Regions from separate parts of the Eisenbergiella sp. OF01-20 genome, predicted to be linked through region 2. Evidence: predicted binding sites of a transcription regulator. Region 2 holds the regulator's gene; each other region holds the start of a gene.
The links. Region 2 encodes NrdR, which represses ribonucleotide reductase genes. Its sites were predicted from a motif close to CACAANATNTTGTG; they were not measured.
Positions count from the first base shown of each region.

Region 1 (9,965 bases), on a different contig from region 2:
CGTTTTCCGTCCCTTCATCGCCGGGCCTCACCTGCTTTACGGCGCAATTATATCATATCTTCTGTTATTAATCCAGTTCCCTCTTTCCCGTATACAGCTCATAGTATCTGCCTTTCATGGCAAGCAGATCCTCATGTGTCCCCCGCTCTATGATTTCCCCCTGTTCCAGGACCATGATGGCGTCGGCATTCCTGACGGTGGAAAGGCGATGGGCGATTACCAGCGTGGTACGTTCCGCCATCAATCGATCCATCCCCTTTTCAATGTGCTTTTCCGTCCTGGTATCCACAGAGCTGGTCGCTTCATCCAGGATCAGGACAGGTGCCCTGGAAATAGCCGCTCTGGCAATATTGAGCAGCTGTCTTTGTCCCTGGCTCAGGTTCGCCCCGTCTCCTTCAATCATCGTATCATACCCTTTATCCAGGCGCATGATAAACGAATGGGCGCTTGCCGTCCTCGCGGCCTGCTCCACCTCATCGTCGGTGGCATCCAGCCTGCCGTACCGGATATTTTCCCGGACTGTGCCGGTAAACAAGTGGGTGTCCTGAAGAACCATGGCGATATTGCGGCGCAGGTCGTCCCTTGCGATATCCCGGATATCCGTATCATCTATGGTGATCCTGCCTTCATCTATGTCATAAAACCGGTTTATGAGATTGGTTATCGTCGTTTTACCGGCTCCTGTAGAGCCTACAAAAGCGATTTTCTGTCCCGGCTTTGCATAGAGGGATATATGTTTCAATATGGTCTTACCGGGATTATAGCCAAAGGTTACATCCTCCAGGCGTACATACCCTCTGCAGTTTGTCAGCTTCACAGCGGACGCACCATCCTCCGGCTCCGGCTGCTCATCCATGATGGAAAAGACACGTTCCGCACCGGCCAGCGCGGAAAAAATGGTATTCATCTGCATGGAAAGCTCATTGATAGGACGGCTGAACTGTCTGGAATAGTTCACGAATACAGTGAGCCCTCCTATGTCAAAGCCTCTGAGCACACAGAGGATTCCGCCCACACAGGCGGTTACGGAATATCCCACCTGGCTCAAATTGCCTACCACAGGCCCCATAATGCCTCCGAAAAACTGAGCCATGATCTGCTTATCCCGCAGATCGTAATTCAGATAAGAGAATTCTTCCTCCGCGATTTCCTCATGACAGAAAACCTTGACGACCTTCTGTCCGGTCACGGTTTCTTCAATATACCCGTTCAGCGTACCCAGCGCCGCCTGCTGGGCTTTATAGAACCGGCGGCTTCGCATGGTGACAAAGCGGGCTGCCTGCATCATGACCGGAACCATCAGCACAGTGATCAGAGTCAGCCAGATATTGGTATATACCATCAGGCAGAAGGTGCCTATCACATTGATCACACTGGAAATTATCTGTACTACGGTATTGTTGAGCATTTCCCCCACCGCATCCACATCGTTGGTAAAACGGCTCATAATATCGCCATGATTATTCGTATCATAAAAGCGCACCGGCAGCTTCTGTATTTTGGCAAACAGCTCATTTCTTATTTTAAATATGGCCTGCTGGGATATTCCGATCATAATCCGGGCCTGCAGATACTGGGCGGCAATACCGAACAGGTAAATGCCAGCCATGAGCATCAGGGAATGAAGCAGCTTCTGCGCGCTGCCCTCCGATGATGTCAGGCTGTTTATAATGGGGCGCAGCATATAGGATCCGGCAAGCATGGATACCGTATTGATAATAACGCAGGCAAATACCAGAACCAGCTTATATTTGTCTTCCCGGATATAGGAAAGCAGCCTTTTTATTGTTTTCCCCGTATCCCTTGGTTTCCCTCCCGGCATACGGCCCCTGCCCGGCCCGTGTCCCGGTCCCGGGCCTCCCGGCCCTTTTCCTTCCTTTGCCTGTGCCTGCTGGGCGGCATAAGAATATTTCCGGATCAGCGCTTCTTTTCTTTCATCCTTCATGATGCGCTTACCTCCTTATCCATCTGGGAATAATAGATTTCCTGGTATGCGCCGCAGTCTGCAAGCAGCTCCTGATGCCTTCCCATTCCCACAATTTTCCCTTCATCCATTACCACGATTTTATCCGCTTCCATCACGGAGGTGATTCTCTGGGCAATGATCAGTTTCGTAGTATCCTTCAGGGTACCTGTGAAGCTTTCCCGGATCTTCGCTTCCGTGGCGGTATCCACCGCACTGGTGCTGTCGTCCAGTATCAGAATGCATGGTTTTTTCAGCAGTGCCCTGGCAATGCAGAGCCTCTGCTTCTGTCCCCCGGATACATTGACCCCGCCCTGCCCCAGGTGGGTTTGATATCCCTCCGGAAAGGTCCGGAGAAAACCATCGGCCTGCGCGGCAGCAGAAGCCTCGGCCACCTCCTGTGCGGATGCCTCCTCATCTCCCCACATCAGATTTTCTTCGATTGTCCCGGAAAAAAGGACGTTTTTCTGAAGTACCATACCCACGCCATTACGCAGGTTTTTCAGCGAATAATCCCTGACATCCACACCGTCCACCAGCACCTTTCCCTCATCCGCATCATAAAGGCGGGGAATCATGGACACCAGCGTGGTTTTGCCGCAGCCCGTGGAACCTATGATACCGATCGTCTGCCCCGGCTCTATCGTCAGATTTATGTTGTCCAGGACCTTCTCCTGGCTGTCCTTATAATAACGGAAGGAAACGTCCCGGAATTCGATTTTTCCCTTCTGAACCAGGGCGTCCTTCTTTCCGGCCGCATCGTCCGTCAGATCGATTTCCGTATCCAGCACCTCATTAATACGCCTGGCGCTGGCGATTGCACGGGAGCTTTGAAGCAGCACCATAGCCAGCATCATCAGGGACATGAGCACCTGCACGATATATGTCGTAAACGCCGTCAGGTTGCCCACCGGCATTTCCCCCACCAATACCTGCTTTCCGCCCATCCATACCACAAGCAGGGTAGTGGCGTTCATGAAAAAGGCCATGAGGGGCATCTGCAGAATCACTACTTTAAACGCCCGCAGGCTGGAATCCTTCAGATCTTCGTTCGCATCGGAAAAACGCTCTTCCTCGTACCGCCCCCGCACAAAGGATTTGATGACCCGCACGTTCTGCAGGGTTTCCTGAATATTGGAGTTCACCTTATCCAGCTTCTTCTGCATCAGGGTAAACCGCGGGAATGCGGTGCGCATAATTATGGTGATGACAACGATCATAATCGGCATGATCACCAGAAACAGCCGCGCAAGGCCGGCGTTCATGGAAAATGCCATAATAATGGCCCCTATCAGCATTCCCGGCGCCCGCAGCATCATACGAAGTCCCATCATAATCAGATTCTGCACCTGCGTGATATCATTGGTCAGCCTGGTCACCAGCGAACCGGTGGAAAAGGTATCAATATTGGTAAAGGAGAATTTCTGTACCTTTCGGAAGCAGTCGTTGCGCAGATCCGCGCCAAAGCTTATGGATGCCTTGGAAGCGAACCACGCGCCGCCGATTCCCCCTCCCATCATAATAAAAGCGATGATCACCATGGTGATCCCGGTTCCCACAATATAAGGGACATCCCGGTTGGCCGCTCCGATATTGATAATTTTAGCCATATAGGCAGGCAGGACCACCTCTCCCACCACCTCCGTTATCATGAGAACAGGCCCCAGGATAAACGCATACCAATAGGGCTTGATGTATTTCAAATACCGTTTCATTATTGCTCCTCCTCATCCAGCCTGCAGTTCTGCTCCGCCATATTTTTATATACCCTCTCCATGAAATGAAGAAACTGCGCCACCTCTTCATCCGTAAAGCCTGCAAAAAAGCATCGGTCCGTTTCCCTGAAAATCAGGATGCTTTTGCGGATGACTTCTTTTCCTTTTTCCGTAATACTCACCTGGTTTATCCGGTTATCACTTTCATCGGCAAGCCTGGTAATGTATCCCCCTTTTTCCAGTTTTTTCAGCGAAACGGCAATAGCTGCCGCCGAAACATCAAATTTCTCCGCCAGCTCCACCTGGGAGCAGCTGGGATTACTGTCCAGCTCCATTAAAAGCCTGTGCTGGGTGGGGTAAACCCCTGTGTGGGAGACTTTCCTGTCCAGGTAACGTCTCAGCATCGTATCCGCCTTGCGGAAGTTCATTATAGAATCATGTGCAAGCTTCTTTCTATCCATATGTTTTACAGCCGCTCTGCGGCGGCTCCTCCTTTTTCTTGTTGTCTGAAACCATCCAGGTAAATCCGGACTGCCTTTCGCTTCCTCATTAATTAATCGGTTAATGTTTAATTTCATTAACTATTATCTAGTTAACTATTTTAATCATTCCGCCGCAGAAAGTCAAGCCGCTGCAGGAAACAGGGTGTAGATAAAAAAAGTTGGTGCCGCCATAGTTTCCCCCGGCTGCCATCCCCGAAAAACAACAGCCGCCCGATACGTTTATCCCGATTGCCATATGGATATAATGACAGCATGGATGCGATGCGTCAGCCATTCACAGAATCCGTTCGGACCGGTCCAGGCGCTCACCGTCCAGACGTAACAGTCCGCACAGATCCGGCTTGTTACGCTGTGGGGGTACGCAGGATTTTTATCTGTCCCCCTCTGTGGGATCCCATCTTGCCACACAACTAGATATAGTATATAATAGATTCAATTCGGCAAAATTAATACTAGCTTTAGTATCATACATATCCGGGCAGCTTTTTTTGCCATACCTTTTTTATTTCTGAAGGCCCGGAAAAAGGAGACAGACATGGATATCACGAAACGCAACGGCCGTCAGGAAGATTATGACGGTCAGAAAATCATTACCGCTATGAAAAAAGCATTTGAAAGCACAGGGAGTAACCCCGCCCCTTCCGTCATGGCGGATCTGCTTGTATCCGTAGAGGAAAAACTTACCGCCAAAAGCATCACCAGCGTGGAAGGGATCCAGGATCAGGTGGAACAGACGCTGATGGAGCAGGGCTTTTTCACAGAAGCCAAAAATTATATTCTTTACCGCCAGAAACGTTCCCTTTTAAGAGACGCCAGAGCCGCTCTGTGCGAAGCCGCCTCCGATCCTGCACTGGAGTTTGTTTTCCGTAACATACAGAAGGATTTTCCCGGTGAAGAATATTCCCTTCTTCATCTTTCTGCCAAATATAATACGTTCTGCAAACCGGAAATGAAAACGGAAGAAAAACTTACGGCTTTGATTAAGGCTGCCGTGGAACTCACCACCCAGGAAGCGCCCCGCTGGGAATTCATTGCCGCCAGGCTTTTGAATTACCAGGCGCATAAGGCAATCGCCTCACGCATGGAAGAGGCCAGAATTACATGCTTTTATGAAAAGCTGCGTTATCTTACGGATTTGGAGCTGTATGGAAGCTATATTCTGGAACAATACAGCAGGGAAGAACTGGAAGAAGCATCCCTGTTTCTGGATGACACAAGGGACGGGCTGTTCACCTATGCCGGGCTGGATCTCCTGCTGAAACGGTACTGCATACGGACTAAAAACCATATCCTCCTGGAAACGCCCCAGGAAATGTACTTGGGAATCGCCCTTCATCTGGCTATGAAGGAAAAGCAGAACCGCATGAACTGGGTTAAGAAATTCTATGACTGCTTAAGCCGCATGGAGGTCACTATGGCCACTCCTACCCTTTCCAATGCGCGCAAGCCCTACCACCAGCTTTCCAGTTGTTTTATCGACACCGTTCCCGACAGCCTGGAGGGCATCTACCGGAGTGTGGATAATTTTGCCCAGGTGAGCAAATTCGGCGGCGGTATGGGGCTTTACTTCGGAAAAGTACGTGCCACAGGAAGTTCTATCCGCGGCTTCGAAGGTGCGGCAGGCGGGGTAATACGCTGGATCAAGCTGGTCAACGATACCGCTGTTGCTGTGGATCAGCTGGGTATGCGCCAGGGCGCCGCCGCCGTATATCTGGATGCCTGGCACCGGGATTTACCGGAATTTCTGCAGCTGCGCACCAATAACGGGGATGATCGTATGAAGGCTCATGATATTTTTCCTGCGGTCTGCTATCCCGATTTGTTTTGGAAAATGGCAAAGGAGGATTTGAACCAGGACTGGCATCTGATGTGTCCTCATGAAATCCTCACGGTAAAAGGCTACTCCCTGGAGGACTATTACGGGGAAGAATGGGAAATCCGGTATCAGGAATGTATCCGGGATTCCCGTATTTCCAAACGGGCGGTATCCCTGAAGGAAATCGTCCGCCTGATCCTGAAATCCGCCGTTGAGACCGGCACGCCGTTTACGTTTAACAGGGATACGGTAAACCGGGCCAACCCCAACGGCCACAGAGGGATAATTTACTGCTCCAATCTGTGTACGGAAATCGCACAGAACATGTCCCCCATCGAATCGGTAAGCTCCGAAATACGTACAGAAAACGGGGATACCGTGGTCGTGAATACCACACGTCCCGGTGATTTCGTAGTCTGCAACCTGGCAAGCCTATCCCTGGGCAATCTTCCCGTGGAAAACGATGCTTATCTCTCCGATGTAGTGGCAACCGCCGTCCGTGCACTGGACAATGTCATTGATTTGAATTTCTATGCCCTTCCCTACGCCAAGCTTACCAACCGCCGCTACAGAAGCATAGGCCTGGGCGTGAGCGGCTATCATCATATGCTTGCCAGACATCAGATCCCCTGGGAAAATGAAAACCATTTATCCTTTGCGGACGATGTCTTTGAACGGATTAACCGCGCCGCCATTGCCGCCAGTTCTTCTCTTGCGGCAGAAAAAGGCAGCTATGAATACTTTGAAGGCAGCGACTGGCAGACCGGCGCTTATTTTGAGAAACGGGGATATCTTTCCCCGGCCTGGAAGGAGCTGAGGGAAAAGGTCGCTTCCCAGGGAATGCGCAATGCCTATCTTCTTGCCGTGGCTCCCACCAGCAGCACCAGTATCCTCTCCGGCACCACCGCCGGGCTTGACCCCATCATGAAACGCTTTTTCTTAGAAGAAAAGAAAGGCTTCATGCTTCCCAGGGTAGCCCCGGAGCTTTCCATGAAAACCTACTGGTACTATAAAAACGCCCATCTCATTGACCAGAGTATGAGTGTGCGCGCCTGCGGCGTGCGTCAGCGTCATATTGACCAGGCGCAGAGCATGAATCTGTATATCACTAACGATTATACCCTGCGCCAGGTTCTTTCCCTCTATATTGAGGCATGGGAATGCGGCGTCAAAACCATCTATTATATAAGAAGCAAATCTCTGGAAGTGGAAGAATGCGAGAGCTGCTCCTCCTGAAGTGAGTATCCGGCCCGCCCGCAGGGCCTCGGAAGGGTTGCCGCAGGACACTGCGGGCGGGCCGCATGGCAGCCTCCTTCCAGCTGCAAACCAGACCATCAAATACATTGCGGAATATACACGGAAAGGATACGAAGAAATGAATAAACTGAAAAAGAAACCGCTTTTTAACCCCGAAGGGGATACGGATGTACGTCTGCGCCGTATGATAAACGGAAATACCACAAACCTGAATGATTTTAATAATATGCGTTATCCCTGGGTGAGTGACTGGTACCGTCAGGCTATGAACAATTTCTGGATACCGGAGGAAATCAACCTCTCCGCCGATGTTAAGGACTATCCGAGGCTTTTGCCGGCGGAACGGACCGCTTATGACAAAATTTTAAGCTTCCTTGTTTTTCTGGATTCCATCCAGACGGCTAACCTGCCCCACATCGGGGAATATGTGACAGCCAATGAAGTGAACCTTTGTCTGTCCATCCAGACCTTCCAGGAATGTGTACACAGCCAGAGCTACAGTTATATGCTGGATACCATATGCAGCCCGACGCAGCGCAACGCCATTCTGTACCAATGGAAGGATGACGAACACCTTCTGCGCAGAAACACCTTTATCGGAAACTGCTATAATGAATTTCAGGAGCATAAGGATCCCGTCACCCTGCTCAAGGTGATGATGGCGAACTTCATTCTGGAAGGCATTTATTTTTACAGCGGCTTCATGTTCTTCTATAACCTGAGCCGTAACGGCAAAATGCCCGGTTCCGCCCAGGAAATCCGCTATATCAACCGGGATGAGAACACTCATTTATGGCTTTTCCGCAACATCATCCTGGAGCTGCAGAAGGAAGAACCCCAGCTTTTCACCCCGGAAACGATCACGGAACTGAAGGAAATGCTCCTGGAAGGCGTACGTCAGGAAATCGACTGGGGCCATTACTGCATCGGGAATAACATTCCCGGCCTTACCCGGGATATGGTATCCGACTATATCCATTACCTGGGTAACCTGCGCTGGACCAGCCTGGGGTATGAGCCTCTTTATCCGGAACACACAGCCGAACCGGAAAGCATGGCCTGGGTCAGCCAGTATTCCAATGCCAATATGGTAAAAACCGACTTTTTTGAAGCAAAAAGTACCGCCTATGCCAAGAGCACGGCTTTGGTGGATGATCTGTAAATAGAGAACCCGCTCCGCAAAACGCCGTACCCTGAAAGAGCTCTTTAAAATGCCGTACCGGCAATCAAACTCCATGCTGGTACGGCATTTCTGGTTTTCTATTTCTCCCGGTTAAAACCTTCATGGGATAATTCCAGGCTTTCAAAGCTCATACCCGCCTCCGTGCTCCCGTCATTTCCGGTCCCTCTGTTCGAATAGCTCCATTTAACAGGCCATGCATTTATTCCAAAACATCCGGCGAACTGATTTCTTAAAACTTTCCTATTATTTCCCCATCCGCCCGCACACTATAGTTATATTTTTTAAAAGGTTACGCCATTATCATCTCTTCTATTCTTCTCATTTTTTTATGGCAGCATTTGCTTCCATTTTATCTAAAATCCCCGCAGCCGTAACTCCGGGATGGGTTACACGAATACGGCACACCTGCTCCACAAATTTCTCAGGCAGCCTCCATTTTTCAGCCATTACCCGGACAGTTTCCCCTCTGTCCATTCCCTTGACGATCCTTTTAACGGCAACAGCTCTGTCCATGCCATATAAGTCCTCCAGCACCGCCTCTTTCTTACTCCGGTCTTTACAATCTGCCGGTATCAGATCAATCCGCTCCACCTCAACGCCGCCGTTATGAAGCTCCAGCACCGCCATGGTAACCGGCAGGGTAAACCGCCGTTTTCCGCAGCTTCCCGGGTTAAGCCACAGAGTGTTCTCCTCCTGCCGGCAGGAATAATTATGGGTATGGCCGTATATAACCACATCGGCATTCCCTCTCCCTTCCGGTATCTCCCTTCTGTTGTGTATCATATAAAAAGATACCCCTTCCAGTTCAAATGAAAGGGTTTCCGGCACGCCGGCCGCCCATTCCCCATCGTTGTTTCCCCGCACCATGTATAACGGTTTTCTCTTTTCCAGCTGTTCCGCCAGTATCTGCGTATTTACATCCCCTGCATGCAAAATGACATCACAGGTTTCTATCAGGTCTGATACTTCCTGCCGCAGCAGGTTATGGGTATCTGAAATAACCGCAGCCCGCATTTCCTACTCCTTTCCGCTATCCTTCACAGCCGCCGGTTCCGCCGCCTTATCCGTGTCCTTAAAAATTTCCTTTGGCCTCTTCAAACTCCTCCAGGACACCAATCCCTATATCCTTGTAATATCCCTGCGTTGCCCCGATATAGCGCCCGTTTGCACTGCAAAAAGCCCCTCTGGCATCCGCCCAGGCATCTTCCCCCGACAAAGTGATCACCGTACATTCCCCGTTTTCAAAATAAAGGGTCCTTACCGACGGGGAGCCTCCGGAGGGTTTATCCTCCGCGCAGACCAGTTCTCCGTTCTCCGGACGGAAATAGAAATCATAATTCTCATTTTCCCCATGCTGCAGGCTGTCTTTCTGAGCCAGCACCTGTTCCACATAATCTCTGTTATGCCCGGCCGACCGGTTCACATTTGCAAGGAACTGATACCCGCCTTCTTTTTCCCGCAGGCTGACCTCCCAAAGTCCGTCTTCATTGCCTGTGGTATACAAAATCCTTATGATATCTTCCGATCT
Region 1 covers NZ_QUES01000062.1:2,273-12,237, forward strand. The annotation lists gene DXA36_RS31550 (hypothetical protein) at 1-18, opposite strand, end outside; gene DXA36_RS31555 (ABC transporter ATP-binding protein) at 68-1,945, opposite strand; gene DXA36_RS31560 (ABC transporter ATP-binding protein) at 1,942-3,678, opposite strand; gene DXA36_RS31565 (MarR family winged helix-turn-helix transcriptional regulator) at 3,678-4,139, opposite strand; gene DXA36_RS31575 (ribonucleoside-diphosphate reductase subunit alpha) at 4,717-7,233, shown strand; gene DXA36_RS31580 (ribonucleotide-diphosphate reductase subunit beta) at 7,373-8,416, shown strand; gene DXA36_RS31585 (metallophosphoesterase family protein) at 8,756-9,451, opposite strand; gene DXA36_RS31590 (hypothetical protein) at 9,510-9,965, opposite strand, start outside.
Region 1: the regulator NrdR is predicted to act here: its motif matches at 4,590-4,603, upstream of DXA36_RS31575 (ribonucleoside-diphosphate reductase subunit alpha).

Region 2 (9,965 bases):
GCTTCTCTTGGGAATGGCTGCTGCATTGGCAGCGGCTGTTCTTTTATTGGTTTCAGGCTTATTTTTCGGAAAGGGCGGCATAGATGCCGGCTTGGAAACAGCAAAAAACGGCGTTTTCCTGATTGCGGCTCTTCTTCTGTTTCTTTTGGCGGGAATGCTTATAGTGAAGGGGAAAAAGCCCGACAGGGAGGAAAAGGGCCTTCGGAAACATTTTGAGGTGATAGGTTTTAAAACGGCGGCGGGTATGGCTGCCGTGGCTTTTGTGACTGTTGGGGCCGTTGCGGATTTTCTGCAGCGTTATCTGCACTCATTATAAATAAGTAAGCTTAGTACTAGAGCGAACTTTTCAAAAGTTCGCTCTAGTGCCGAAGGCACTTTCTTATATCTTCCGGAATACGCAGTTTTTCCGGATTATCCGACAGAACCGCAGGACAGCGGTTCTTTTTTGATCCCCGAAACGCGGGAAAAGGAGGGAACAAGCCTTTTTCCCGCGGTCAATTATATAAATTTGTCGAAAATTACAGACGGATACAGAAGAGAATATGCGTGGTTCCGACAAAAAATGCGGGGACTGGCCGCTATAATTAACCCATGTAAGCAGTCCTATAATACAGGAGGTGAGAGGTGAGATACATCGTATATATTGACCGCCTGTTTCTGCTTCAGTTCATACAAAGCTGCATGCTTTTGCTGCTGACAAGGGCATTTCTGCGAAGCACTGTCACGCTGAAACGGATTGTCCTGGCATCGTCGGCCGGCGCGCTGCTTTTTTGTATGATTCTACTCATGCCCGATATGGGCAGAAGCATGAAGATTCTGCTGTTTGCATGCAGCGGCCTGGTGACGCTGGGAATGGCGTTCCGGATAAAGTCCCTGCAGGTTTTCTGCAAGGCCGTAATCCTGTATCACGGGGCTGCGTTTCTGCTGGCAGGAGCCCTCAGTGCCCTTCGCGCTGTGTGTGGCAGGGAGACCGCAATGGACACCCTGCAGGCATCGGCCTGCGCTGCGGCGATAGGCATCACTGCACTTTGTATCCTGCGCTGGGAGCAGATAAAGAGGGAAGAGATAGTGGTAACCGTAATCCTGGAAGAAGGGGAGGTACAGCTTATGCTGAAGGCGCTGATAGACAGCGGCAACAGCCTGTATGATCCTATAAGCGGGAAACCGGTATGCGTTGTGGAAAGAGAGGCGCTGGAAGGGAAAATCCCCTTGGATATCCCTGAAAAGTTCCGTCTTATTCCCTATCACTCCATCGGAAAAAAGCATGGCATGATGCAGGCGGTGGAAATTGAGAAACTTAAGGTAAAGAAAGATGGACAGGAGTTGATTGTCGAAAAAGCGCTTCTTGGCCTGTATGAAGGAAAGGCCTCGGCACATGGCGGTTACCAGATGATCCTGCATCCTGCATTATTTGAAAATCGGAGGAACGGACATGATACTAAAAGTCGCAATACCAGGAAAAATGCAGTTTAAGATGATTCGCAGGGAACCCAGTTTCCTTTTATCAGGCCAGGGGGATATCCATTACATCGGAGGGGCAGAGGTTCTGCCGCCGCCGCTGGAATCAGAAAAAGAAAATGAAATCATAAGCGATCTGGGGACGGAATATGAAGACGAAGCGAAGAATATTCTGATTGAACATAACCTCAGACTGGTCGTTTACATAGCAAAGAAATTCGACAATACGGGAGTCGGTGTGGAAGACCTGATTTCCATCGGTACCATCGGACTGATCAAGTCCATCAACACCTTTAAACCGGACAAAAATATCAAGCTGGCGACCTATGCCTCCCGCTGTATTGAAAATGAGATCCTCATGTATCTGCGCCGTAATAACAAAACCCGCCTTGAAGTCTCCATTGACGAGCCTTTGAATGTGGACTGGGACGGAAACGAGCTTCTTCTTTCCGATATCCTGGGGACGGACGAGGACGTTATTTACCGGGACATTGAAAATGAAGTGGAAAGAAAGCTTCTCCTCAAGGCCATCAATAAGCTGACCGACAGGGAAAAGACCATTATTAACTTAAGATTCGGTCTTAATACCCCGGACGGGCAGGAAATGACACAGAAGGAAGTAGCCACACTGCTGGGCATTTCCCAGTCCTATATTTCCAGGCTGGAAAAGAAGATCATGAAGCGGCTGAAGAGGGAAATGGTAAAAGAATAAAGTTTCCAGATTTTGTATTTCCTGTTTGGTATATTTGGGTGAAATTGTGAGAATTCTCTTTAGTAGAAAATGAGAGCAGGAGGATTCGGCAATGGCACTGAATAAGGTGGAAATCTGCGGGGTAAATACATCAAAGCTTACGGTGCTTACCAATGAGGAAAAAACACAGCTTTTTGAGCGGATAAAAGAAGGGGACGAGGAAGCGAGACAGCAGTATATCAAAGGAAATCTGCGTCTTGTCCTCAGTGTGATCAAACGGTTTTCCAATAGTAATGAAAATGTGGATGATTTGTTCCAGATTGGCTGCATCGGCCTGATCAAGGCGATTGACAATTTCGATTCCACGCTGAACGTAAAATTCAGTACCTATGCGGTACCTATGATTATCGGGGAAATCAGGAGGTTTTTGCGGGACAACAACGCCATCCGTGTGAGCCGCTCCCTGAAGGATACGGCCTACAAAGCGATTTATGCCAAAGAAAACCTGATGAAACAGAACCAGAAGGAGCCTACCATTGCCGAGGTGGCCACGGAAATAGGTATTTCAAAAGAGGATGTGGTATATGCCCTGGATGCTATCCAGAATCCTATGAGCCTGTATGAGCCGGTATATACGGACGGCGGGGATACGTTATATGTCATGGATCAGATCAGCGATAAGAAAAACAAAGAAGAAACCTGGGTGGAGCATCTGTCCTTAAGTGAGGCGATGAAAAAGCTGAATGACAGGGAATTTGAAATTATATCCCTGCGCTTTTTTGAAGGAAAGACACAGATGGAGGTGGCGGAGCTTATCGGCATCTCCCAGGCACAGGTGTCTAGGCTGGAAAAAAATGCGCTGAAGGTGATGAAAAATTATCTGACCGCTTAATACGGGCGGGAGCTGAGAACGTATGGGAAAGGAAGAGAGCAACAGGCGGGCGCCTGTTTTGTATAACGGCCATATCCGGAAAAACGGATGTGGCCGGTTTTTCTTTTTTGGGGGAAGAAATCTTATCCGCCGCAACAGCAGGGGAAGGCGGATTTGTTTTCCCCGTGGGAGTGGCAGAAAGGGAAAAGCAGCATATGATACTAATAAATGGGTGAACGCATCACGCGTCAGGGAGAAAGATATGCTTTTTTCAGAACTGAAGTGTAAGGAAGTTATAAATTTGAGAGACTGCAGAAAGCTGGGACATGTGACCGATTTCGAGTTTGACCAGTGTACCGGCTGCATCTGCAAGCTGATTGTCCCCGGTGGAGCTAAATGGAAATCTTTTTTTTCCTGTGATACGGATCATGTGATCTGCTATAAAGATATTAAACAGATAGGACCGGATATTATTATTGTTGATTTGCCGGAATGTAACTAATGTTACTTTATTCCCGCGGGCAATGAGCCAAACGGATGCACACGTGCATCCACTTGGCGACTGCCGCGAGGGTCAAATACCCCAATTCCTTTTCAGTCCCGGGAACGCCACGCAGACAGCCGGCGGACATGGGTGGGTGCAGATAAAAAAGGTTGGCGTCACCTGCACATTCGTTTCTAAGTTGACATAAAATCAAAGCTACTTTATAATAAAACAGAAATGGAATAATATGGAGGGCGGAAACAGGCTGTTTTCTGCCTTTGTTGATTGGAAATGTGCCAAAGCACAGATAGGAGCCGAACATGAAGTGTCCTTTTTGCGGTCGAGACAATACAAGAGTGATCGATTCCAGGCCGGCTGATGAGAATAACTCCATCAGAAGGCGCCGTATGTGTGACGAATGCGGCAAACGTTTTACCACGTATGAAAAGATTGAGACAATCCCGTTAATTGTCATTAAAAAGGACAATAACAGGGAAACGTATGACCGTTCCAAGATTGAAGCCGGAGTTTTGCGTGCCTGCCATAAACGTCCGGTAAGCGCCAATCAGATCACCCGTCTGGTGGATGAGGTGGAGACGGAAGTATTTAATATGGAAGAAAAGGAAATACCCAGCCAGGTTATCGGGGAACTGGTGATGGACAGGCTGAAGGACCTGGACGCGGTTGCTTATGTACGTTTTGCTTCTGTATACAGGGAATTTAAAGATATCAATACGTTTATGGACGAACTGAAGAAGGTTATTAGTACGAAGGGATAGTACTGCGTCGCGCATCCGCCTCTGTGCACAGATGGAATAAAAATCTGTGCACAGATTTTTTTCTTGCAATTTTTTTTGTTTTTGTATACAATACTACGGTAAAACTAAATATAGAAAAGGTACTTTTCACGTGACAGTTCAGACAGGTCTGCGCATTTGCTGCGCACCGGGTCGGAAAAGTGCTGAGAGAGAAAGGAAAACACATGAAGACAAAGACTTTAAAACGGTTTCTTTTGACTTTAGTGTGCACAACACTAACTATTGCACTGAGCGCATGCTCAGGTGATAAGGCGGGTGAGAACTCTTCTCAGATAACGATTGGCATACCTCAGGACATAGAAGACAGTCTTGACCCTCACAAAGCGGTGGCGGCAGGAACGGAAGAGGTATTGTTTAATCTGTACGAAGGACTTGTAAAGCCGGACAGCAGCGGAGATCTGCAGCCGGCAATTGCGAGTGATTTTCAGATATCGGAAGATGCGACCACCTACACCTTTACCTTAAGGGAAGGAGTAAAATTCCATGATGGCAGTCCGGTAACGGCCGAAGACGTGAAGTATTCCATAGACAGATGCGCCGATACCACAAATGGGGAACCCCTGGTAGCGGCGTATTCTCATATTCAAAGTGTGGATATTCTGGATGAAAAAACAGTGGAAGTGGTATTGGACGGGCCTGACACGGATTTTCTGGCTTATATGACCAATGCCGTTATACCGGCATCCAATGAAAGCCCGGATACCAATCCTATCGGAACCGGGCCGTATAAATACGTATCCCGTTCCCCCCAGGAAAATTTTGTGATGGAAAAATTCGATGATTATTGGGGAACACCTGCCAATATCGAGCATGTTACCTTCAAGGTATGCGCCAATGCGGATTCCATCGTCATGGATCTGCAGGGAGGCTCCATCGATATGTTTGCCAGGGTGACGCCCGCACAGGCGGAACAGCTGGGAGACAATTTCCAGGTGCTTGAGGGTACCATGAATCTGGTACAGGCCTTGTATCTGAATAATGCGGCGGAACCTTTTACCGATGAACGTGTCCGTCAGGCATTGTGTTATGCGGTGGATCCCCAGGAAATTATGGATATTGTTTCCGACGGAAAAGGAACGGAAATCGGCAGCAGTATGTTTCCTGCTTTTGGGAAATACTATATGCCGGAACTGAATGACATGTACAGCCAGGATCTGGATAAGGCGAAGGCGCTTTTGAAGGAAGCCGGGTATGAAAACGGCTTTTCCTTTACCATAACGGTTCCGTCCAATTACCAGCAGCATATCGATACGGCGCAGGTAATTGTGGAACAGCTGAAAAAAATCGGCGTGACGGCAGAAATCAATCTCATTGAATGGGACAGCTGGCTGTCCGATGTATATGCGGGAAGAAAGTATGAAGCTACGGTGGTGGGAGTGGATGCATCCAGCCTGACCCCCAGCGCACTGCTTTCCCGTTTCGTATCCACGGCGGGCAACAATTTTATTAATTTCAGCAATGCGGATTATGATGCCGCTTATGCCAAAGCGCTTGCCACAATTGAAGACGAAGAAAAAACGGCTGCGTTCAAGGATTGTGAAACGCTTCTGGCAGAGCATGCGGCCAATGTATATATTCAGGATCTGCCTTATCTGGTGGCGTTGAACAAAAAATATACAGGGTACGAGTTTTATCCGCTGTATGTGCAGGATATCGCCAAGCTTAAAATCGCCGGACAATAGGTTCCGGATTCCGGCTTTGCAAGGGAGCGTGAGAGATGTGAAATATTTGATAAAAAAACTGGTATCCATGGCTGCGACCCTGTTGGTGGTGTCCTTTCTGGTGTTTCTTGCATTTGCATGGATTCCCGGGGATCCCGCCACGGCAAAGCTGGGCACGGAGGCCACGCCGGCCAAGGTGGAGGCGCTGCGTGAGGAGATGGGGCTGAACCGCCCCCTCCCGGTACGCTTTGCCGGCTGGCTTGGCGGTCTGCTTAAGGGGGATCTGGGAACCTCCTACAGCTATCAAATGCCGGTGGAGGATATGGTGGCGGAAAAAATCCCTGTCACCCTGACCCTGACCCTGATGGCGTTTGCCATGATGGTGCTCATCTCTATCCCCCTGGGGCTTTATACGGCCAGGCATGAGGGAGGGGCGGCGGATCATGTGGTATCTGTGCTGAACCAGATCATTATGGCAATCCCGCCTTTCTTTTCAGGAATACTGATAACCCTCCTTTTCGGCCTGATTCTCCATTTATTCACGCCGGGCGGCTATGTATCCTATACCAAAAGTATAACCGGTTTTATCGGATACCTCTTTTTTCCGGCGCTGTCCATCGCCCTTCCCAAAGCTGCAATGGCTGTTAAGCTGCTGCGCAGCTCCATCATACAGGAAATGCAGCAGGATTATGCCAGGACGGCATACAGCAGGGGGAACAGCACCAGGGATGTGATGTACCGCCATCTGCTGAAGAATGCCATGATTCCTGTGGTAACTTTTCTGGGTATGGCGCTTACGGATATGCTAGCGGGAAGCATCATCATCGAGCAGGTATTTAATATTCCCGGCCTGGGACGGATCCTGCTCACATCCATATCAAACAGGGATTATCCGGTGGTGGAGGCCATTATTGTTCTGCTGGCCTTTCTTGTTATTTTCATCAATTTCCTGGTGGATTCCATTTATAAGAAAATCGATCCCAGGATTCGTGTACAGTAAGAAACTGCCGCGGAAAGATGAGGCCAAACTATGAAGAAAAAGAACCTGAATTTAATTCTCGGAAGCATTCTCACAGGTTTTGTCCTGTTGGTGGTGCTTATCGGAATCTTTTATACACCATATGATCCAACGGCTATGGATAATGCAAATAAGCTTTCCGGCGCCACGCTCGCCCATCCCTTCGGGTGCGATAATTTCGGCAGGGATATCCTGAGCCGGGTGATGAAGGGCAGCGGCACAACGCTGTCGGTGGCGTTGTCGACCGTTGCCATAGGCACCTTTTTCGGGGTGCTTCTGGGCGCTTTTACGGGATATTTCGGCGGTCTGCTGGATGAGGTGCTGATGCGTATCAATGATGTGGTATTCGCGTTTCCAAGCATCCTTCTGGCGTTGGTTTTTATCAGCCTTCTGGGGCCGGGAAAGGGGAATGTGATCATTTCCCTGGGAATTGCCTTTATTCCCAGCTTTGCCAGGATTGTGCGCTCCGAATTCATCCGCTGTAAAAATATGGACTATGTGAAGCTGGCAAGACTGGCAGGTGCCGGACGTCTGCGTATTATGTTCGTTCATATCCTGCCCAACACCCTAAAGGTGCTTGTCCCGGCGGTGATGATTGGGTTTAATAACGCGGTGCTGGCGGAAGCGGGTATGAGCTACCTTGGGATCGGGGTACAGCCTCCGGAAGCCAGCCTGGGAAGGATGCTTTCCGAAGCGCAGACCTATATTTTCTCCGCCCCCGGCTTTGCGCTGTTTCCCGGCATGTTTATCGTTTTGATGGTTCTGGGCTTCAGCCTGCTTGCAGAAGGGCTGAAGGGGAAAGGCGGGTATGGGTATGCTTGATGTAATTGATCTCAATCTGGAATTCCATGATCATCTTGTCCCGGAAACGGTGGTCTATCATTTGAACCTCCATATGGACGAGGGGGATATTGTCGGTCTGGTCGGGGAATCCGGATCCGGGAAATCCATGACGGCCCTGGCGGTGGCGGGACTGCTCCGCAGGCATGATATGAAGAAAACCGGGCAGATCCTGTTTCAGGGAACGGATTTGCTCACCTGTCCCAGGGAGCAGCTCCGGGCTTTTCAGGGAGATGATATCGGTATTGTGTTCCAGGAGCCTATGACATCCCTGAATCCGGTATACCGGATCGGCCGGCAGGTAGAGGAAAGCCTGCGTATACACCGTCCTGACATGAGCCGGGAGCAACTCCGGGAAAAAGCCCTGGAAATGCTGAAAGTAGTGGAACTGCCCGATCCGGAGCGTATGTATCATTCCTATCCCCACCAGATATCAGGCGGGCAGCGGCAGAGGGTTATGATCGCGGCTGCCATGATCTGTGAACCCAGGCTGCTGATTGCGGATGAACCCACCACAGCCCTGGATGTTACGGTGCAGCTTCAGATTGTCAGGCTCCTTTCCAGACTCAATCAGGAAAAGAAAACGGGAATCCTGTTCATTTCCCATGATTTGAGTCTGGTAAAGCGTCTTTGCGAACGCATTGTGGTGATGAAGGACGGGGCGGTGGTGGAGCAGGGGGACTGCCGGGAGATATTTGAACATCCCCGGGAGGATTATACCCGGAATCTGATAGCCGCTATTCCCAGATGCGTAAAGCCTGCGGAGGTTTGAAATGGAAGAAAAACAGACAAAGTATGTCCTTATGGTAAAAGATCTGCGTGTTTCCTACGCCCAGGAGGAGGGGGGCCTGTTCCATCCCAAAAAAGATCTGGATGTATTAAAGGGCGTCTCCTTTTCCATCCGGGAGGGTGAAGTCATGGGGCTGGTGGGAGAGAGCGGCTGCGGAAAGTCCACGCTTTCCAAAGCGCTTCTGGGGCTGATTCCCAAATATGAGGGAGTTATCGTCCAGAAATCCCGGCATCCCCAGATGATTTTCCAGGACCCTTACAGCTCCCTGAATCCCGTAAAAAAGGTAGGCTGGATTTTGGAAGAGCCTCTGCGGCTGAATACGGATCTGAACAGACAGCAGCGCAGGGAGAAGGTGCTGGAAATGCTGAAGAAGGTGGGGCTTGATGAAAAGCAGGCGGATCGCTATCCGCGGCAGCTTTCCGGCGGCCAGAGGCAGAGGGTTTGTATCGCGGAAAGCCTGATGCTATCCCCCAGGCTCCTGATTGCGGATGAGCCGGTTTCGGCTCTGGATGTGACGATACAGGCGCAGGTCATCGCGCTGCTGAGGAACATACAGAAGGAATTGGGCCTTGCCATCCTCTTTATTTCCCATGATATGCGTGTGGTGTACCAGCTGAGTCAGCGGGTTATGATCATGAAAGACGGGGAAATTGTGGAAAGCGGGGATGTGGACGATGTTTATTTCCATCCGAAGCATCCTTATACGAAAAGCCTGCTGGAAGCGGCGGGAATTGAGTCCCCCGGAACGGATTCCTCCGGTCCGGCGGTATGAACGCAGAAGCTGCGCGCGGTTACTGCTAAGTGAGAAAGGGAGAAAATCCATGTTTGAGAAGTTTTATCCGGACAGCTATGTGGAAAGTGCTTATGTAATAGACTATGAGGGGCTGTATAAGAAGGGTTACAGAGGTATTATATTTGATATTGATAATACGCTTGTGCCGCACGGAGCGCCGGCAGATGACAGAAGCATCGCACTTTTTAAGCGGCTGAAGGGCATTGGTTATGAATGCCTTCTGCTTTCCAATAATAAGGAGCCACGGGTAAAAATGTTCAACGATGCGGTACATGTGAATTATATATACAAAGCCGGTAAGCCGGGCATCAAAAATTATGAACGGGCGATGGACAAGATGGGGACGGATGACGTCAATACCTTTTTTGTGGGCGATCAGCTGTTTACCGATGTATGGGGAGCAAGAAAAGCGGGGCTTTACAGCTATCTGGTGAAGCCGATTAATCCCCGGGAAGAGATTCAGATCGTGCTGAAACGCTATCTGGAGAAGATTGTCCTCCATTTTTATAAGAAAAAACGGGCGGCAGAAGGAGGAAAACAG
Region 2 covers NZ_QUES01000005.1:56,534-66,498, reverse strand. The annotation lists gene DXA36_RS08815 (hypothetical protein) at 1-316, shown strand, start outside; gene DXA36_RS08805 (sigma-E processing peptidase SpoIIGA) at 625-1,473, shown strand; gene sigE (RNA polymerase sporulation sigma factor SigE) at 1,433-2,170, shown strand; gene sigG (RNA polymerase sporulation sigma factor SigG) at 2,262-3,041, shown strand; gene DXA36_RS08790 (YlmC/YmxH family sporulation protein) at 3,283-3,522, shown strand; gene nrdR (transcriptional regulator NrdR) at 3,825-4,283, shown strand; gene DXA36_RS08775 (ABC transporter substrate-binding protein) at 4,487-6,004, shown strand; gene DXA36_RS08770 (ABC transporter permease) at 6,042-6,983, shown strand; gene DXA36_RS08765 (ABC transporter permease) at 7,014-7,823, shown strand; gene DXA36_RS08760 (ATP-binding cassette domain-containing protein) at 7,816-8,613, shown strand; gene DXA36_RS08755 (ABC transporter ATP-binding protein) at 8,615-9,403, shown strand; gene DXA36_RS08750 (YqeG family HAD IIIA-type phosphatase) at 9,453-9,965, shown strand, end outside.

Region 3 (9,965 bases), on a different contig from region 2:
TGCCGACAGCCCGCTGCGTTCCCTGATAAATAAGGGCATCCTCATAGCCTGTGGGCAGGCATATGAGGATACCGATGAGAACCAGACCGATTGCAGTAGTAAGGAATACGGAATTCTGCCTTTTTAGAAAAGACATGATTTTCATTATTGCACTCCTAACAGGGCGGCCAGTCTGTTGTAAATTTCTGTATTGTCATAATAACCTTCAAAGCGTTCCGCACCGGCGCCCTGCACAAGCACTTCCACAGGAAGGCCGGTATGGGCATAGGAGCCAAAGTTAATGCCGCTCTTGTTGTTCAGGATATGGGTGATTGTTACCGTAAGAGGCTCGTAGCTTCCATAACGGATATATTCATCCTGGGCAAACTCCTCCTCTTCCCCGGTTCGGGACATGGTAGTCTCATAAGCGGACTTGAGCTGGCTGTATTCATACTCTGTCATAACAAGGGCGCCGTTATTGTCGGATTCCGGATGCTGATCCGCGCTGTCTTTCTGCTGTGTGGCTTCCCTTTCCGCTCCAGCAGGCGCCTGAAGGCCGAACAGTTCCGTCACGTCCTCCATTACCGTGTCAAAATCCGTTTTCTTTTCCTTGTAAGCGGATACATAATCGGAATCATATTTTGCATAGGAAATTTTCTGGTTTTCAAAATTTTTCAGGAAGGTATCATAATCCGTACCTGCAAAACCGATGGTCAGACCTCCTGTTTCATGGTCTCCTGTTACGATAATCAGGGTTTCTTCCGGATGCTCGTTATAGAATTCCACCGCTTTTTCCACCGCGTTGTCAAGGGCAATGGTATCGGTTATGGTAGATGCCGCATCATTGGCATGACACGCCCAGTCGATTTTTCCGCCTTCCACCATCATGAAGAAGCCTTTTTCGTTATCCAGCACCTCAATTCCTTTTTCCACATAATCTGCCAGCGCCCATTCATCCGCTGCCCTGTCCAGTTCATACGCCATGGCGCTGCTGTCCGCAAGATGCTCGTCAATCACAATGGCCCTGCCGTCCGCTGCCGTAAGCGCCTGTGCTTCTGCCTGGGTTTTCACCACTTTGATACCGGCTTCCTCCGCCAGGGCATAAAGGTCTTTCTTATCCTCTTCTTTTCCTGTCGTCTGAAGCAGGCCGCCGCCTGCAAAATAATCAAAGCCGCTGTCGATCAGCTCCAGGCCGATATCATAATAGCTGCTTCTGGAGGCCTGATGGGCATAGAAAGCGGCCGGTGTGGCATGATTTAAGTTAACGGTGGAAAGGATACCTATTTTCATATCCTTCTGGGCCTTCAGCTTTTCAGCAATGGTTTCATAAGTCTGTGTGAAATCCTCGCTCACATTAATGCTGCCGCTCCAGGTTTTCCGTCCGGTGGCAATAGAGGTGGCCGTAGATGCGGAATCCGGGGCAAAAGAGGTGCTGTCATAGGTCTGTGCGGATCCGGCCACCGGGAAGTTCATCATCGTCAGGTTGTTTTTGCTGCTCAGGACCGCTTTTTCTTCGCCGTCCACTGTCACGGTCCCCGCCGTTTCTCCCTGGGAGGCGCTGAGATAATAATTGGTCAGCTGTACCTGGGGATAGCTCATTCCGTCTCCGATAAATAAAAATACATATTTCGGCACGTCGGTCCCGGCTGTTTCCCCGCCCCGGCCTTCTGCGGACGTCCGGCTTTCTTCCGACACCTCCTGTTCGGTCCGGCTTTCCTCTGCCTGGCTTTCTGCCGCCTGCGCGGAAGTCTCCGGCCTGGTCCCTGTGTCTGCGCAGCCGGCAAGGGCCGCCGCAAGCATCATTCCTGCTAAGAATACGGATACAATTTTCTTTCTCACCTTTTCATAATCTCCTTCTTACTATGTAGTATGCAGGCATTTCCTTCCCCGGAACGCATCCGGCTGAATCATGCCTGACAAGCTTATTATAAAGGAGAAAACTTAAATTCATTGACAGAGTCGCGCAAAAATAATGTAAAATGAAAGCCGCCGCTCTAACGGAACCGCTGCAGCTTTTCCTTGTCTATCATAAACGGATAATTCTTCAGCTTGGCGGGATTCGCAAGAAGCTCATCCATTGTCCGCTCCCACAAATCCTCCGCAATGGACACCTCACCCAGAAGCTGCCTGATATACTCGGAAAAGGTCTGTTCCCCACCGAAGTCAAGAAGGGAGAGCACCTTCATGGCCTCTTCCTGATTGCCGTAATTGCGGATAAAGCCGGGAAGGAATATCCCCACCGCTTTTCCATGAGGAAGGCCCATTTCACAGGTAACAGGATAGCTCAGGCCGTGGGGCAGGCTGGTCCCCGTATGGGCAATCGCCATGCCTCCCAGCGTACAGGCACGCATGAGGGCCTGGCGCTCCTCTTCCCCGATTTCATAGCGAAGAAGCTTATCTTTGATCCTTGCCCAGGTACGCAGCCCCATTTCGCTGTAAATCCGGCTGTATTCCGTACTGTTGGCGTTCAGATGGCTCTCTATCAGATGCGCCAGGGTATCCACGGCGGTATTGATACAGCCGCTGCGGGACGCTGTCTGCAGATAGGAAACATCTACAAGGGCCAGGGCCGGAAAAACAGAATGGCTGATACTCTGTTTGGTTTTCTTTTCCAGATGGGAAAAGGCGGCCTGTGCGTCCGCCTCCGGAATCGTGGTAAGAACAATATCCGGAAGAACATTTCTAGTCAGGATCGCATACGGGGTCACCTCTGAACCGGTTCCGGCGGTAGTGGGTATTTCCGCCACCGGTAATGCAGGATATACGGGACCGTCGGGGGAAACCTGCGTCCTTGTATATAACAGCCTTTCATCATGCTCCGGGTTGGCTATCATCAGCGCAATCGCTTTGGAGGCATCCATAGGAGAACCGCCACCCACACCGATTACGAAATCCGTACCCTCTGTTATTCCCAAAGAAGCGGCTTTCATCACCGTTTCCACCGATGGGTTTTCTTCAATCTCATCATACACCATATAAGGGATATTTTCCCTTTCCAGCGCTTTCGTAACATCCTCCAGAGAACCGTTTATCCGGGAGGAATGCTTTCCCGTTACCACCAGGGCTTTTGTCCCCAGTGCGGCAAGCTCTCTGCTGTGGTTTTCCACACAATTTTTCTCACTGTATACTTTGGTCGGCATAAATAATTTCATAAGGTATTCCTCTCTTTCCCTGTCTTTATGAACGGTATTGACCGGCTATCCTTACCCCGATTATATCGCATATATTTCTCCGGCGCCATACACAAAAGACGTCCCCCTGTTAAGGGGAACGCCTTTCCGTTACTGTTCACTCAGTACTGTGCATTTACTGCACAGTACGTGAGAAAGTGATTCAAGAGTGCATAAACACAAACGCCGCAGGCGATTTTAAATGGATTTATGCATGTTACCGGTCACGGAGTGACCGGTAAGACCTCTTCTTAATTTATGCGTTTACGACATCCTTCTGTTCCGCATATTTCTTTATATTGGAAGCATTAGTGAACTTCCGGTACTCCTCCCCGTTTACCACGACCAGGGTAGGTGCCTGCATTACTCCGTATTTGCTTGCCAGTTCGGAATTTTCTTCCGCATCAATGGGAATATAGCTTTCATTTTTCAGATATTCCTTAGCCAGCTTGCAATTGGGACAGGTTTTGGTGGTAAAAAGATATTTGATATCCTCCGGCGTTTCTACCTTGACCTCTGCATTTTTTTCATAATCGGATAAGGTAACCACTCTTGCTGCCGGATGCTTTAAAACGGATTTAGAAAGTTCATATTCCGTCCGGTTCTCAAATTCCTGCGCTTTTCCGTCATTCCAGTTCTGGACCGGCCTGTAATATCCGGTGATGCGGCTCCAGACCTCCGTCACTCTGCCGCACTTGGGGCAGACCTTCTGTTCTCCGGTAAGATACCCATGTTCGGAACAGATGGAATAGGTAGGCGACAATGTATAATAAGGAAGCGTATAGTTCTGGGCAATGGTGCGGACCAGGTTTGCAGCGGCTTTCCAGTCGGGCAGCTTCTCTCCCAGGAATGCATGGAATACGGTTCCCGAGGTGTACAAAGTCTGTATGCCATCCTGGATGTCCAGGGCATCAAACACGTCTACGGTATAGTCCACCGGCAGATGGGAGGAATTGGTATAATAACAGGTATCTCCCGGTTTTCCAGCGGTTTTGATTCCCGGCCATTTTTTCTTGTCATGTTTTGCCAGACGGTAGGTGGTGCTTTCCGCAGGAGTGGCCTCCAGATTATATAAATCCCCATACTGCTCCTGGTAATCCGCCAGTCTGTCGCGCATATGGTTCAGCACTTCCTTGGTGAAATCCTGGGTCTTTTTCGTTGACAAATCCTCCCGGATCCAGTTGGCGTTCAGTCCCGCTTCATTCATGCCGATCAGGCCGATGGTTGAAAAATGATTGTCAAAATTGCCAAGATATCTCTTGGTATAAGGATACAGGCCTTCATTCAGCAGTCTGGTAATCACCTGTCTCTTAATCTTAAGGGAACGGGCGGAAATATCCATCATCTTGTCCAGACGTCTGTAAAAATCTTCCTTGTCCGCGGAAAGGTAAGCAATACGGGGCATATTGATCGTTACCACCCCGACGCTGCCGGTGCTTTCCCCGGAGCCGAAATATCCGCCGGTTTTCTTTCTCAGCTCGCGCAGATCCAGGCGGAGCCTGCAGCACATGGAACGGACATCGCTGGGCTGCATATCGGAATTTATGTAATTGCTGAAATAAGGCGTACCGTATTTCGCAGTCATTTCAAACAAAAGCCTGTTGTTTTCCGTGTCGGACCAGTCAAAGTCTTTGGTGATGGAATAGGTGGGAATGGGATACTGGAAACCTCTCCCGTTGGCATCGCCCTCAATCATGATCTCGATAAAGGCTTTGTTTACCATATCCATTTCTTTGCGGCAGTCTTTATAACGGAAATCCATTTCCTTCCCGCCTACGATGGCCGGCAGCTCTGCCAGATCGTCCGGCACGGTCCAGTCCAGTGTAATATTGGAAAACGGCGCCTGGGTCCCCCAGCGGCTGGGTGTATTTACCCCGTAAATGAAGGACTCAATACATTTCTTCACTTCCGGATAAGTCAGATCATCCACCTTGACAAAGGGGGCCAGATAGGTGTCGAAGGAGGAAAACGCCTGTGCTCCTGCCCATTCGTTCTGCATGATCCCCAGGAAATTGACCATCTGGTTACAGAGAACGGAAAGATGGGCCGCCGGTGCGGAGGTGATCTTTCCCGTAATGCCTCCCAGACCTTCTGAAATCAGCTGTTTTAAAGACCAGCCTGCACAATAGCCGGTGAGCATGGAAAGATCATGAATATGGATATCCGCATTCCTGTGGGCCTCTGCGATTTCCTCATCGTAAATCTCGGAAAGCCAGTAATTGGCAGTAACGGCGCCGGAATTGCTGAGAATAAGCCCTCCCACGGAATAGGTAACGGTGGAATTCTCTTTGACACGCCAGTCCTCAACCTTCACGTAGCTGTTTACCACATCCTTGTAGTCCAGGATGGTGGATTTCATATTGCGGATCTTCTCACGCTGCTTGCGGTAAAGAATATATGCTTTCGCCACTTCCGTATAGCCTGCCTGCTCCAGGATCTTTTCCACGCTGTCCTGGATATCCTCCACATGAATGGCCCCATCCTTCACTTTATCCTGGAAATCCGCAGTGACACGCAGTGCCAGCAGATCGATAATATCATTGGTGGTCTCCATATCCGTAGCATTAAATGCTTTCATAATCACATCATTTATCTTGGTCAATGTGAAGTCTGCAGTCTCTCCGTTTCGTTTAATTACATGAAACATATTTCTTCCCCCTCTGTGATTTTTCCTTAAGGCTTAAAAATGGACAAGTATCCATCAGCTGAATATCCGATGGATACTTGCCCCTGGTTGGGCGTTGGGATTATTGTAGCACCATTCTTATCCTAAGTCAATGCACACATACCACATATTGTGGAACAGGTAACATATTGACATAAATATAGTAGGGAATAACACCACATGAAAAACGGAACTTTCCCGGGAATCATCTGGTCTGAAGGAATTCATACTCCCGGATGGCCTTTTCATCATCCGGATAGGTTCCCAGATATTTTTGCATAAGTACGGTAGCCTGTTTGAAATCTCCCAAATATTCGTATGCAACAATTTCATTAAAGGACAGCACCTGCATCAGCTGGTTTCCCTCTATGGCAAGCCCCGCCTGAAACGCAGTAAGTGCCGCCTGGTAATCTCCCATTTTCAGGTTACACAGCCCCAGCTGGTTATAAATCTGCGCATCCGGAGTGGTATTCAGGAAATTGCTGTATACACTGGCGGCATAGTTATTGTCCCCCAGCTTTTCGTAAGTCTGCCCCAGAAGGCTAACCACATCCACGCCCCCATTGGCGTCCTTTGCCTTCTCCAGACTGTTTCTGGCGCTGTTATAATCGCCGAGGTAATAATTCATCCTTCCCCGGTTATAATCGGTCAGCTTCTTGTCCTCGCTGTCCAGCACAGCCTGCAGATAGCCTTCCCCTAATTCCTGGAGGCCGTTATCCGAACAGGTACAGAAAATATTGATCCGCATATCATAATCCTCCGGATCAATTTCCACCGCCCGGTCAAAATCCGCCTGGGCCGCCTCCTGGTTTCCCTGTTCAATCTCAACCACGCCCTTCAGGTAATAGGCCGTCTTTTCCTTCGGCCGCAGCGCAGTGATGGATTCATACACCGCTTTGGCCTTGTCCAGCTCTCCCTGCTTATAATAGGCGGTAGCCAGGTAATAATTGATATCAAAATCAATCTCTCCCAGCCTGGCATCGCTGTAGGAAAGCGCCTTTTCCAAAGCTTCCACGGCCTTGTCATACTGGGTAAGCCCCATATAGGCAAGTCCCTGTCCGCGGTAAGAAAGCTGGGCATCTTCTTTATCCAGCAGCGCCGCATCAAAAAAAGGCAGGGACTCCTCATAGCTGAGCTGTTCAATCAGCTGCATTCCCTGATCAATATTCTCCTGTTTGGATGCTCCGCAGGCAGATGCGGATACCATGCAGAGGCTGCACACAAAAACTGCGGTTATATATTTTAACTTTACCATATTTATCACTGCACCTGTAATTTTTCTATATTAAAAAAAGAAATCTGTTTGCTCTCAGGTTATAGTATAACAAATCAGCTTTCTTTTTTCACCCCCTTTTGCCGGGAAATTTTATTTTGTCCGCTTGCGCCGTTATTGTTCCCGGCTCCTGTGCCGCGGCCCTGCGGTTTTGCCTGCCCGTTTCATCTTAACAGCGGCAGGCTCCCGGACAGCCGGTTTACCTTTTTCCTGGCCCCGCAGATACCGATCCCCAGATAGGTTACCTCTTCTTCCCCTGTCCCTGCCGCCCTGGCTATGTAATCCTCATAGTTCTGACAGCTTTGGGCCACGTCCGTAAAATCCACCACCACACAATCCGCAAACTCCGGCTGGAACAGCTTTTCCCTGATAGCCTTCAGTTTTTCCTTATCCGCTTTCAGAACCGGAACCGGCAGCGCCACAATCCCCAGATGCTGCCTCCCGTTTTTATCACATATGTCGGGGCCAATGGTATCGGGCACCTGTTTTCCCAGCGTGATCCCAAGGATTCCCGCCGCATTGGCCAGCACGCCGGCCGGCAGCTCTTCATTTAATATCATCACACATTTTCTGTCCTGAAGTTCCATTTTTTCTTCCTTTCTTTCCTATTACAAACGCTCTCCGGCCGCTCCGTTTTCTTCCGCTTCCCTGCTGCTGTCTCCTTCTGCCTTTCCCCATTTCTGGGATAAGAACAGTCCTCCCAGAGTCAGAAGAATGCCTGCCGCGGACAACATGGTTATCTTTTCACCCAGGATAAGCGCCGAAGTCACCGTAGTTACCACCGGCACCATATAAATATAGACGCTGGTTTTTATGCTTCCCAGCACCCGCACCGCATAATTCCAGGTGACAAAACACAGGGCGGAGGCTCCGAACCCCAGGAAAAGAAGGTTTCCTGCGTTGGCAGGCTCCAGAAACAGCCGAGGATCCACATGAAAATCCATGAGAAAAAGAGCCGGTATCATGAACACCAGTCCGTAAAAAAAGGTTCGTCTGGTAGCCTGTACCACGGGATAACCGAAATCACTGATTTTTCTGGTCAGCAGGGAATAAACCGCCCAGAGCACCGCCGCTCCCACCGCAAGGAGATCCCCCAGGGGATTCAGTCCGCCGAAGCCGCTTATCAGGCAGATTCCCGCCATAGCCATGAGAAAGCCCAGGAAAAACCGTTTTCCCGGCTTCTCTTCTTTTTTAAGAAGGAAGCTGAAAATTGCCGTAAAGAAAGGCGCAATGGAAATGATTACTCCCACATTGGAAGCATAGGTAAGGGTCAGTGCAATATTTTCCAGAAGAAAATACAACGTTACGCCGCACAGGCCGGCCAGTGCGAAGTACAGCTCCTGTTTCCTTTCCCCCTTCCTTTTCCTGTGAGGGTATCCGATCCAAAGGGCCGCATAGCCGATAAAAAAGCGGATAAACAGGATTTCGATAGGGCTGAAGCTTCTCAGCAGCACCTTGGTGGAAATAAAAGTGGTACCCCATATAAAAATAGTAAGAAAAGCCGCCAAATGTCCCTGCATGGTATTATTCTTTGTCATTGTCTGTTTCCGCCTGTTCTGTTTTATTTTGGAAAATACGCTGATACTGTTTTGGTGTCAGCCCGATAAACTCTTTGAAAAAATGGGTGAAATGGCTTTGATCGGCAAAACCTGCCATCCCTGCGGCATCAATAGGCGCTGTCCCCTGTTCCAGAAGCTTTCTGGCCTTATCCAGCCGTATGGTCTGCAGATACCGGTATGGAGAAACGCCTGTCTGTTTGGTAAAGGAGCGCAGAAGGTAGGACTTTCCGAAATCCGTCATAGCCAGCAAATCATCCAGAGTGAGGTTTTCGGCATAGTGTCTTTCCATATAAGAGCACAGATTCCGTATCTGGGGGTTGGGCTGGAGAATGTCCGCCTTTTCAAAATCCGATGCATATTCCTGAAGGATCTGTTCAATGAGGAAAAACAGGGTCTCTTCCTTTTCCAGCCTGGGTGCATGGTCCAGTATGGCCCGGTACAAGTCCCGGACCGATTGGGTGATATCACTTTTATAGACTACCGTTTCGGTGAAATAAGGCATATAGGCTTCCCCGGTAATCTCTTTAACGCTGCGCTCCATCACCTCCGGATTGATATTCACCGCCCGGTAATCCAGGATTTCCCCGTTTATGGGTGCGCAGTAATGGTTGTCTCTGGGGTTGAATAACAGCAAATCGCCCTCCGACACATCATATTCCCTGCCTTTACACCATAAATGGCGTTTGCCGCCTTCCACAAAACCTATCACGTAATATTCATGAAAATGGTTGGGAAATTTCTGTACAATGCCGCTTAAGTTATAGGCCTCTATGTCCAAATCCCTGTCATAATAGATATGTCTTTGTTCCTGTTCCTGAAGCATGATGGTCCTCCCTCCGGCTTCCTCATAGCCGAAATCCCGTCCAACCCCGATTCCGTAAGGCACACAGGTACCGCGGAAAACTTCCGGAGGATGGACAAGGCCTGCATTTACAAACGTTTTGATATACTTTAACACAGAGGAGAGGGGTTGTCTTGTATGATATGGCACTTTTTTTGATTATTTTGCTTCCCTATTTAACCGGTATGCATTTCTCTTTCTTGAAAAAAGACAGACGGTAATATTACCGCCTGCCTTCTTTGTTCCTATTATTACTCTTCTCTGATAAAATACAGCAGCCTGCTGCCATAATCCCCAAAGATCATTTCCTGTAAATATCCCGCGTTCATCAGCATTTCTCCCGAATAAAGCTCCCCGGTTTCTTCCAGCCGGTAGCGTGCCTTCGGATCCAGGCCGCAAAGCTTCAGGCGTCTGGATTTGCGTTCGGTTTCATAGCGCACCTGCACATAGGTCACCAGGCATTGCTTTTGTTCCTTAT
Region 3 covers NZ_QUES01000014.1:54,645-64,609, forward strand. The annotation lists gene DXA36_RS16795 (YibE/F family protein) at 1-145, opposite strand, end outside; gene DXA36_RS16800 (alkaline phosphatase) at 145-1,818, opposite strand; gene DXA36_RS16805 (iron-containing alcohol dehydrogenase family protein) at 1,974-3,131, opposite strand; gene DXA36_RS16810 (ribonucleoside triphosphate reductase) at 3,406-5,796, opposite strand; gene DXA36_RS16815 (tetratricopeptide repeat protein) at 6,020-7,069, opposite strand; gene DXA36_RS16820 (DUF2000 domain-containing protein) at 7,252-7,674, opposite strand; gene DXA36_RS16825 (DMT family transporter) at 7,696-8,625, opposite strand; gene DXA36_RS16830 (AraC family ligand binding domain-containing protein) at 8,612-9,469, opposite strand; gene DXA36_RS16835 (alpha-galactosidase) at 9,739-9,965, opposite strand, start outside.
Region 3: the regulator NrdR is predicted to act here: its motif matches at 5,936-5,949, upstream of DXA36_RS16810 (ribonucleoside triphosphate reductase).